One region of the Enterococcus silesiacus genome, then DNA from elsewhere that is predicted to be linked to it. Evidence: predicted binding sites of a transcription regulator. Region 1 holds the regulator's gene; the other holds the start of a gene.

Evidence for each region. The regulator NrdR, encoded in region 1, represses ribonucleotide reductase genes. The targets are predictions, from matches to a motif close to ACACNATATATNGTGT.
Region 2: the regulator NrdR is predicted to act here: its motif matches at 1,672-1,687, upstream of nrdH (glutaredoxin-like protein NrdH).

The regions. Positions count from the first base shown of each region.
Region 1 covers NZ_JXLC01000021.1:22,294-27,356, reverse strand. Annotated here, with positions in the region: gene RV15_RS13410 (pectate lyase-like adhesive domain-containing protein) at 1-9, shown strand, start outside; gene RV15_RS13405 (glycosyltransferase) at 58-1,686, shown strand; gene nrdR (transcriptional regulator NrdR) at 1,915-2,400, shown strand; gene RV15_RS13395 (replication initiation and membrane attachment family protein) at 2,413-3,819, shown strand; gene dnaI (primosomal protein DnaI) at 3,819-4,748, shown strand; gene RV15_RS13385 (hypothetical protein) at 4,861-5,063, shown strand, end outside.
Region 2 covers NZ_JXLC01000041.1:2,293-7,355, forward strand. Annotated here, with positions in the region: gene nrdE (class 1b ribonucleoside-diphosphate reductase subunit alpha) at 1-1,021, opposite strand, end outside; gene nrdI (class Ib ribonucleoside-diphosphate reductase assembly flavoprotein NrdI) at 1,002-1,379, opposite strand; gene nrdH (glutaredoxin-like protein NrdH) at 1,380-1,604, opposite strand; gene RV15_RS17900 (FeoA family protein) at 2,155-2,622, shown strand; gene feoB (ferrous iron transport protein B) at 2,627-4,780, shown strand; gene RV15_RS17910 (FeoB-associated Cys-rich membrane protein) at 4,785-4,916, shown strand; tRNA gene RV15_RS17915 (tRNA-Lys) at 5,028-5,063, shown strand, end outside.

The sequences.
Region 1 (5,063 bases):
CATTATTAAGCAAAATAGATTAGATTCACTGCAAAACTTTTTTGAAAGGATGTTTTGATGAAAAAAGGATTTTTCTTTTTATTAGAATTCTTAGGTATAATTTTTCTGTATATGATCCCCATCGTCTCCATACTGTATATCTCAGTTTATGAGTTGATTCATTTTTTTCACCCGTCAATCGAAAGTTTTATTTTATCTGGAAAACTCCCATTACTAGTCATGTTGATCATTTTTATGTTAGAAATCATTATTCATTGTACATTTAAACCTCAACAGAAAAAAATATTACGTAAGTTAGGAATCAAGCCTAAAATTAGGCGCTATAAAATAGGCTTTTGGGCAAATATTCGAAGTCAGAATATTAAGCATACACTGTATAATAAAAATGGTTTTTTGTTAGTATTTACGATTGTTTCGATTCTTTCTTTAGCGATTGTATGGTTTCAATTTAGGTTGCCAAGTGGTTATCGCCATTCTTTGAGTGGGATTGCACCTTTTTTTACAATGAGCGGTGGTATGGCATTAGCCACCCTTATTTTAAGTACTCTATATACGCCATATGCCTATGAAAAAGTCAGTAATCGAAATGTATATATACTGATGCCTATGTATAATGAACCAATTGAAAACGTTAAAAATACATTTCAATCTATTCTAAATCAAACACTTCTGCCGGCTGAATTAGTAGCAGTTGATGATGGCAGCTCGCTTGTTGATTATTCAGAGATTGCAAAAGAATACCAAGAGATTTTTGCGGAAAAAGGAATCTCCTTTCAATTTATTAAGCAGAAAAATAGTGGAAAACGGGCAGCACAACTAAATGCGTATAAGCATTTAGAAATTTCTGATTTTCATAATGAGATTATTTTGACGATCGATAGTGATACTGTTTTTGAAGAGCACGCGATAGAACAAGGCATTATTCCGTTTGAAGATGAGCGTGTTTATTCCGTTGCGGGTGTGATCGTGACAAGAAATGTTACAGATAATCTTTTGACTGTAATTACAGATTTATTAGTGATCGGACACATGGTATTGATAGAACGATCGATGAACTCTATGTTTGGCAGTGTAGCTGTTAATAGCGGCCCCATTGCCTTTTATCGGGCTGAAGTGTTATACTTAGCGCAAAAATTAGGATATGAAAATGAAACGTTTGGTCGTGTTAGAGTAGAATTTTCAGATGATAGTTTCTTAACAATGGCGGCAATGCTTTTAGGGAGAACCGTTGCTCAAATGACAGCAGTTTCTTATACAGATTTGCCGAATAAATTGAGTCATCATGTGCGACAACATCTACGTTGGAACAGAGGCAGTTTTATTAGAGGTTTTTGGCGGTTAGCGCTGTTCCCTGTTAATAGTTTTGTTTTTTTTAGACAGGCATTTGGCTGGGCAATGTTTGCGGCTATGAATGTTATTAAGTATCAATTGATTTACTGGGTATTTTTTGTAATGACCGATTTTCCATTAATTTTAGTTGCTCCGTTAGCATTTAGTGCAGTTTATTCCTTAGCCTATCTTTCAATTCCCAGGAATGATTTGGCAAATCGGGATAAATGGATTGTTTTTTTAGCTTTTCCATTTACTGTACTATGGGCAATTTTTGTATTGTCACCTGTTCGAATTTGGGGATATATTACTCATAAGAATACAGGTTGGGGCACGCGAGACAAAATAGAACTGTAAGACGATAATAATTGGGTCAGATTGAACGGTTGGAACGTTGTCTCACTCGATTATTTTTTTTTAAACAATCAAAATTTGTTATTAAATAAGAGACCTACAATAAGAAAAAAATGCTTAAGAAGTAATCGTTAATGACTGGTTTCTCAGGCATTTCATGTTATAATATAGAAAGTAAACTAAAACGAAACTTTAAAAATAGATATTATTAGATAAAATGAGGTGAACACTATGCGTTGTCCAAGATGTCATCATAATAACTCCCGTGTAATCGATAGTCGCCAAGCTGATGATGGTCGTGCGATTCGTCGTCGAAGAGAATGTGAAAATTGCAATTACCGTTTTACAACATTCGAACGAATTGAAGCAGCCCCTTTGTTAGTCATCAAGAAAAATGGCGACCGGGAAGAGTTTAATAGAGAGAAAATTTTGCGTGGATTGATCCGTTCGGCTGAAAAACGTCCAGTTGCCATGGAACAAATGGAGCAAATCGTTGACAATGTCGAAAACCGTGTACGTAGCTTAGGTGAAAATGAGATTTCGACTACTTTGGTCGGAGAATATGTAATGGAAGATTTAGTTAATTTGGATGAAATCGCCTATATCCGATTTGCCAGTGTCTACCGTCAATTTAAAGATATGAGTGTGTTCTTAAAAGAACTGCAGGGAATCGTTGATAAAGCAAAATCTTCAAATTCAGATACAACGAATGAATAAGGAGGTCTTTCCTTGAAAGACAATTGGAAAGAAATCCGTCCTAAAAGTATATTTAAAACAGCGATTGCTTCTCCCTTAGCGGATCAAGAACAAGCGGTATTGACGCTTTTATATCAGCCAATAATTGGTGCGCAAGCATTCAGCTTATATTTAACACTTTTATCAGAGATTGATGAGTCGGGAATGAGTGAATCTCTGTTTCATGCCGATCTGATCACGATGATGGATATCAGCATGAAACAAATTGAAGCAGCTAGAATGAAATTAGAAGGTATTGGCTTATTGTCGACCTTTGCCAAAGAGGATTCCGAATTAGGCATCCATTTCATCTATCGTTTAAATCATCCTGAAACTGCTGAGCGTTTTTTTAAAGATGAAGTATTGTCATTAACACTGTTAAATAGCGTAGGGCAAAGAAAGCTAGATAAGTTATTTGATCACTTTAAGCCGAAATATCTTAATTTAACTGGCTTTGAAGAGGTATCAGTAGGATTTAAGGACATCTATGTCTTCAAAGAAGAGCAAATCGTGTCTCAAAGCAAACAGCTAAGTCAAATGGAGCAAGCTTTTGATGATCCAAGGCCTGCCGGAAAACCAAGTGCCGTCAACGAAAGCTTTGATTGGTCCTATTTTGTTCAAGGAATCGAGAAACTTGGAATCAAGCTTCCAGACAATAATACTGGATTTAAAGAAGAAGTGTTTGTCTTTCATAATTTATTTGGCATTACAGAATTGGAAATGATCGATTTTTGTTCTAAATCATTTGATTATTATACGAGTAAGATTGATGTCAAAGACTTTGAACGAGCAATTTATAGAACCTATGATCCTGATAAAAAACAAAGACTTAGTGAGTTTCAACAGAATGATTCGGTGGATTTATCTGCTGAGGATCAACAAACGTATCGCTATAACTCATTAAAAATGAACGGCTTTTCAACTCAAGATATCCAAATGATCATGGATAGTGAAAAGAATTTTCCACTAAATTATTTGGAAGCTTTAAAAAATGAACGTGGTGGGTATACAACTCCTCAAGAACGTTCGTTGGTCAAGTATTTGGTGAGTAAATCTGGTTTGCCTAATAGTGTGATTAATGTATTGATCAATTATGTTTATAATATCCAAAAACAACCCACACTAAAAGCGGACTATATCAATCGAATTGCTAATGAGTGGGCACAAAGTGGTATTTTTTCACCAGAAAAGGCCATTGAGCATGTGCGTGAAATTGCTAAAAAAGGCAAGGAACAAAAGCAAACAAGACAACGATATGGTCAAAATAATCGACCGATTCGTCAAGAAACGTTGCCTGACTGGGTAGAAAATCCAGTTGAGGAACAAAAGTTATCTAAAGAAGAGCAAGCAAGATTGGATAAAGAAATTCAAGATTTCTTGAGTAAAGGAGGCGACAAATAATGGAAGATGTAGGCAAAGAAATGTCAAAAATCATTCAAAATAGAGATATGAACGAACGGTACAATGAGCTTGTTGAAGTTGTCTTAAAAGATACAGATGTGCAACAGTTTATTCAGGAAAATCGCGAGCGATTGACGGACGATGATGTTCGCAAAAGCTATTCAAAACTTTATGAATTTGTTCAAGAAAAACGTAAATATCAGCTGAATGATCCAACCATGATTGCTCCTGGATACGAGCCTAAATTGACCTTGAATTTCCATTATATTGATGTCACCTATGTACCGACAGAAGCGCTTATCGCTAAGCAAAAAGAAGACGAAATTCGTAAGCGAGTGCGTGCAATGGATATGCCAAAAGATGTTCGTGAAGCTAGTTTAAGTAGATTCGATACAGCATCCCAAGGTCGCGCTCAAGCGATGGCTGAGACAATGAAATTTTTAAATGAATACACGTCAAAACCAAAAGAATTTCATAAAGGGCTTTATCTTCAAGGAACGTTTGGTGTCGGAAAATCGTTCTTGTTGGGTGCAATAGCTAATAGTTTAGCTGAGCGTGGTTTTGTTACGACGATCGTTCATTTTCCAACATTTACAGTAGAGATGAAGCAAGCAATTGGTAAAGACATGGTTGGACCAAAGCTAGATGCGGTCAAGAAATCACCAGTTTTGATGATTGACGATTTAGGTGCGGAATCAATGACTTCTTGGATTCGTGATGATGTATTGAGCGTTATTTTACAATATCGAATGCAAGAGCAATTAGTGACGTTCTTTTCATCAAATCTTGATTTGAAAGAGTTAGAGAAACATTTATCCGTGACGCAACGCGGAGAACAAGAACCTTTGAAAGCTCGTAGAATCATGGAACGTATTCGATACTTGGCAAAAGAGATCACGATGTCTGGCAATGATCGAAGAAATGGTTAAACTGTCTAGTCGCTAGACAGTTTTTTTGTATCCAATAATCTTACAATTCTAGGAATGGACTGATATGAATGCGATCGTTTATAATAAAGTATCACTATTGGAGGGCGAGTTTATGAAAAAAATCGTAGTATCATTATTGTCGATTTTGACATTAATTTCTTTAGGAGCCTGTGCTGAAAATAAAAAAGATACATCGAAAGGAAGCAGTGAAACTATATTGACTAGTAACAAAGAACAATCAACTGAACCTACATCTAGCAGTTTAGACAAAGAAAGGTCGCAAGCAGTTTTTACGGCTGTCTTAGTTGAAGATGC
Region 2 (5,063 bases), on a different contig from region 1:
CTTTGATTTTACGTTTACGAATTTTTGGATTAGCAACTAGATTATCGTATTCTTTTGTAATATCAACATAAGAGAAAGGCACACCATATTCACGTTCTACACTATATGGGCTGAATAGATACATATCTTCATTATTACGAGCTAACTCATAAAATTTATCAGGAACTACAACGCCTAAAGATAAAGTTTTCACACGAACTTTTTCATCCGCATTTTCTTTTTTCGTTGAAAGGAACATTTCGATATCTGGGTGGAAGACGTTTAGATAAACAACTCCAGCACCTTGGCGTTGGCCTAATTGATTAGAATAACTAAAGCTATCTTCGAACAATTTCATAACAGGAACGACACCGCTGGCAGCTCCTTCGTATCCTTTGATTGGAGCGCCTGCTTCACGTAAGTTAGCTAAAGTAATCCCTACACCGCCACCAATACGTGATAATTGTAAAGCTGAGTTGATTGAACGACCAATGCTGTTCATATCATCTGTCACTTGGATCAAGAAACAAGAAACAAGCTCGCCACGACGTTTACGTCCAGCATTTAAGAAAGATGGTGTTGCAGGTTGATAACGTTGGTGGATCATTTCATCTGCTAAAACTAACGCTAATTCTTCATTGCCATCAGCGAAGTACAAGGCATTGAAAGCTACACGATCTTCATAGCTTTCTAAGTATTCAGTTCCTTCATTGTTTTTAAGTGCATATTGTGAATAAAACTTGTAAGCTGCCATAAATGATTTGAATTCAAACTGCTGTTCATCAAGAAATGTGTATAATTGTTCAATAAATGCCATAGAATATTTTTCGATAAATGCTGTTTCTAAATAATCATTGTCGATTAAGTAGTTGATTTTTTCTTCTATAGTATTGAAGGTTCTTGTATTAGGAAGGACATTTTCTTTGAAGAAAGCTTCCAATGCTTCTTTATCCTTATGTAAAGGAATTTGTCCGTCAACGGGACGATTGATCTCATTATTCAGCTTAAAATAGCTAACATCTTTAATTTCTTTTAGACTCAAGTTCATTCACTACTTTCTTAAAGGATTCCACGTCTTCGTTCGTGCCGCTAAATTCAAAAGAAAAAAGCATTGGAACGTTGTAATCACGTGCTATGTCTTTGGCTGTATATACATATAATTCTGCGAAATTGAGGTTTCCGCCTCCAGCAACGCCCTGCAAGTATTCTTGATTGTTTTTGTAATCAAGAAAATCATTCACTACTTCAGTGATTTCTTTGTCATAAGTAGGAACGACTAGGACAAAAGGCTCATTTATCTCAAAAAAAGGATTCGCAGGCTCAATTTCGTAAGCTGCTAAATCCAATTTTTTAATGAAGCGTCTGGTTTGTCCGGTGACTGAAAAATAAACAATTTTCATTTAGCTAGCCAATTGTTTTAATTGATCAGGACGGAATCCTACAACAGTTGTAGCATCAGAAGTGATAACCGGAACACTTTGGAATCCTTGTTCTTTTAACCAGTCGATTGCGTCTGGTTGGATATCGATATTTACTTCTTCAAATGCTATATTATTCTCGCTCAAAAAGCGTTTTGCCATTTTACATTGGATACAATTATTTTTAGAAAAGATTTTTACGTTCATTTTTAATTCCCCCTCAATTAGTTTACTTCACTAGTATAAATCTCTCAGAGAAAAAGTCAACACTTAGGCACTACATATTGTGGTTGTTTTTCGAAGGAATACCATGTTTTGTGTTTTTGAAAGAAATATGAAAGCATGTATTCTCTAGATTTAAGCCATTATTCTCGTCATTTTTATGTTAAAAAAAGAAATTTATTAAATTTTACATTGGAAATCCTAATGTGATAAGCACAAGATATAGTAGGTGAATGGAAAGAGACACACTAGTCAAAATGGCGATATTTTGTTGGGCAAAAATTTTCTTACTATAGGTAGAAAGAAGATTGATTTAAACCTCACAAACAGGTATACTTAATGAGAACGATTATCAATATCATTGATAATACGAATGAAATTTTTTCACAAGATTGGATTATACTTAGCTTTACGAGCTATTCATTGTACGCGACTTCAATCTCAACAATTCCACAAAGCTAAAACTCTAGGGAATGAAGAACTCTAAAGAAGACTAAATAAGTTCGTTCAGTTTTTTAAATTAGGAGGTAATGCAATGTTAACACTGGCACAGGCAACATTAAATAAGGTTTATGCGATTGAAGAAATCCAAGCAGAAGGCTTTGCGAAGAAACACTTGAACAATCTTGGTCTTGTGCCAGGTGGGAAGGTTGTCTTGGTGAATTATTCAGGTGACAACGGCATTGTTCTTTTGCACAATAGCCGAATTGCAATCAATCAATCTGTGTTAAAACAAATTACAATAGTAGAAAAAAGTTTAAGTGAAGAAAGTTGGCAGTCTTTAGATCAATTAACAGTAGGGGAAAAAGCGAGAGTTATTGGGATTCATGGACAAGGTGCGGTCAAAAGGCGTTTGATGGATATGGGGCTGACAAAAGGGGTAGAGCTTCTTGTTCGGAAAATGGCGCCTCTAGGTGATCCAATTGAAATCAACCTTCGTGGCTACGAATTGACATTGAGAAAAAATGAAGCAGAACTGGTTTTAGTACAGAAAGAGGGATAAGAGAATGAAAGAACAGCATATTGCGTTAACGGGAAATCCAAATAGCGGAAAGACGACAGCCTTTAATGCACTGACCGGTGCGAATCAATATGTAGGGAATTGGCCAGGCGTAACAGTGGAGCGAAAAGAAGGCAAGCTGAAAAAAAATAAAGAACTGACGATCCAAGATCTACCAGGGATTTACTCACTTTCACCTTATACCCCAGAAGAAGTTGTTGCCAGAGACTATTTACTCAGTGGTAGCCCAGATATCATTGTCAACATTGTAGATGCAACGAACTTGGAGCGAAATCTATATCTGACGACGCAATTGATGGAAACAGGAATTCCAGTGGTGGTCGGATTAAATATGATGGATATCTTAGAGAAGACTGGTAGAAAAATCAATATTGAAAAACTTTCCTATGGTTTAGGTGTAGAGGTAGTCGGTATAAGCGCCTTAAAAAATCGTGGGCTAGATGACTTGATGAAAAAAGCAGTTAAAACCACTGAAGTCTTTCCACCTGAGTTTAACTATCCAACGTATGACAATCGTCTAGAAGCAGCACTAAATGAAATTACGGATGTTTTAGGGAATAGTGTGTTAGAAAAGCAAGCCCGTTGGTATAGCATTAAATTGTTTGAAAGAGACGCTAGAGTCCAGGATGAACTGGAATTGAGTACAATTCAGCAAAAGGAAATAGAAGACATTATTAAAATTACTGAAAAAATCTTTGATGATGATAGTGAATCGATCGTAATCAATGAGCGATATGAATTTATCACTCGTTTAACGGCTCTTTGTGCGATTGAAAAAAATGAGATCACGTTCAGCACAAGTGATAAAATTGATCGAATCGTAACGAACCGTTGGTTGGCTTTGCCGATCTTCGCATTGATCATGTGGTTTGTTTATTATTTAGCGATTCAAACTGTGGGTACGATGGGCACTGATTGGATCAATGACGAATTATTCGGAAACCTTGTACCAAATACTATCGAAGGATTATTAACCAGTTGGCAAGTAGCACCGTGGATGCAAAGCTTGATTCTGGATGGTATTATCGCTGGAGTTGGCGCTGTTTTGGGATTTTTACCTCAATTAGCTGTCCTGTTTTTATGTTTAGGGTTCTTGGAAGATTGTGGTTATATGTCGCGGATCGCCTTTGTAATGGATCGTTTGTTTAGAAAGTTTGGGCTATCAGGTAAATCGTTTATTCCAATGTTGATTGCGACAGGTTGTGGAGTCCCAGGAGTTATGGCAAGTCGGACGATTGAAAATGAAAAAGATCGTAAAATGACGATTATGGTCACGACTTTTATGCCTTGTTCTGCGAAATTGCCGATTATCGCATTGATTGCGGGTGCCTTTTTTCCAAAAAGTAGTTGGGTTTCTCCCTCGGCTTATTTTATCGGGATTGCGGCCATTGTATTATCAGGCATCGCATTGAAGAAAACTCGTTCATTTTCAGGAGATCCAGCACCGTTTATTATGGAATTGCCGGCTTACCATATGCCGCAATTGCGTGGGGTTCTTCGTCACGCTTATGACCGCAGCAAATCATTTGTTAAAAAAGCCGGAACGATTATTTTTGTAATGAGTATTGTTATTTGGTTTACTTCTACTTATACCTTTACACTGCAAGAAGCCGCTGAAGATCAAAGTATCTTAGCGAACTTAGGCAAAGTTGTTGCACCATTATTTGCTCCTCTTGGCTGGGGGACTTGGCAAGGTGCTGTTGCAACGATTACAGGATTAGTTGCCAAGGAAAATGTGATTGGGACTTTCGGTATTTTATTTGGTCATTTAGGGGAAGTATCTGAAGATGGTGTGGAAGTGTGGTCTGCGTTGCAAGGTGCGTTTACTCCTATTGCAGCATATTCATTCTTAGTTTTCAATTTATTGTGTGCGCCGTGCTTTGCAGCAATTGGCGCGATTCGCAGAGAAATGGGCGATTGGAAATGGACCTGGGGAGCGATTGGTTATCAATGTGGTTTAGCATATGTAGTAAGTTTCATTATTTATCAATTTGGACACGTTATCTTTGAAAACGGTCAAGTAGGTGTCGGTGTGTTTGCTGCAGCTCTACTAGTTGTTATTATGGGTTATTATTTAGTTAGAAAGCCAAAAACAGAAGCAGAAACAGTTGTTACGATGGCAACGTTAGAAAGAGGGTAAGCATATGGCAACATTGATTTTAGCAGTATTGATTTTTGGCGGAGCTGGATACGTTGTCTATTCTCGTTTTAAAAAAGGCAAGAGTTGTGACGATTGTCATACAACATGCCCAGTAAAGAAAGAACAAGGGGAGTAAAAAAGGTCAGATACAATGAGATAAAACGGTCGTAATTTATTTTGTTGTGTCTGACGTTTCCTCTTGAATTAAGGCTCTTCAAGTGCTACAATATTTAAGTACTAATTATTTGGGTCGTTAGCTCAGTTGGTAGAGCAGCTGACTCTT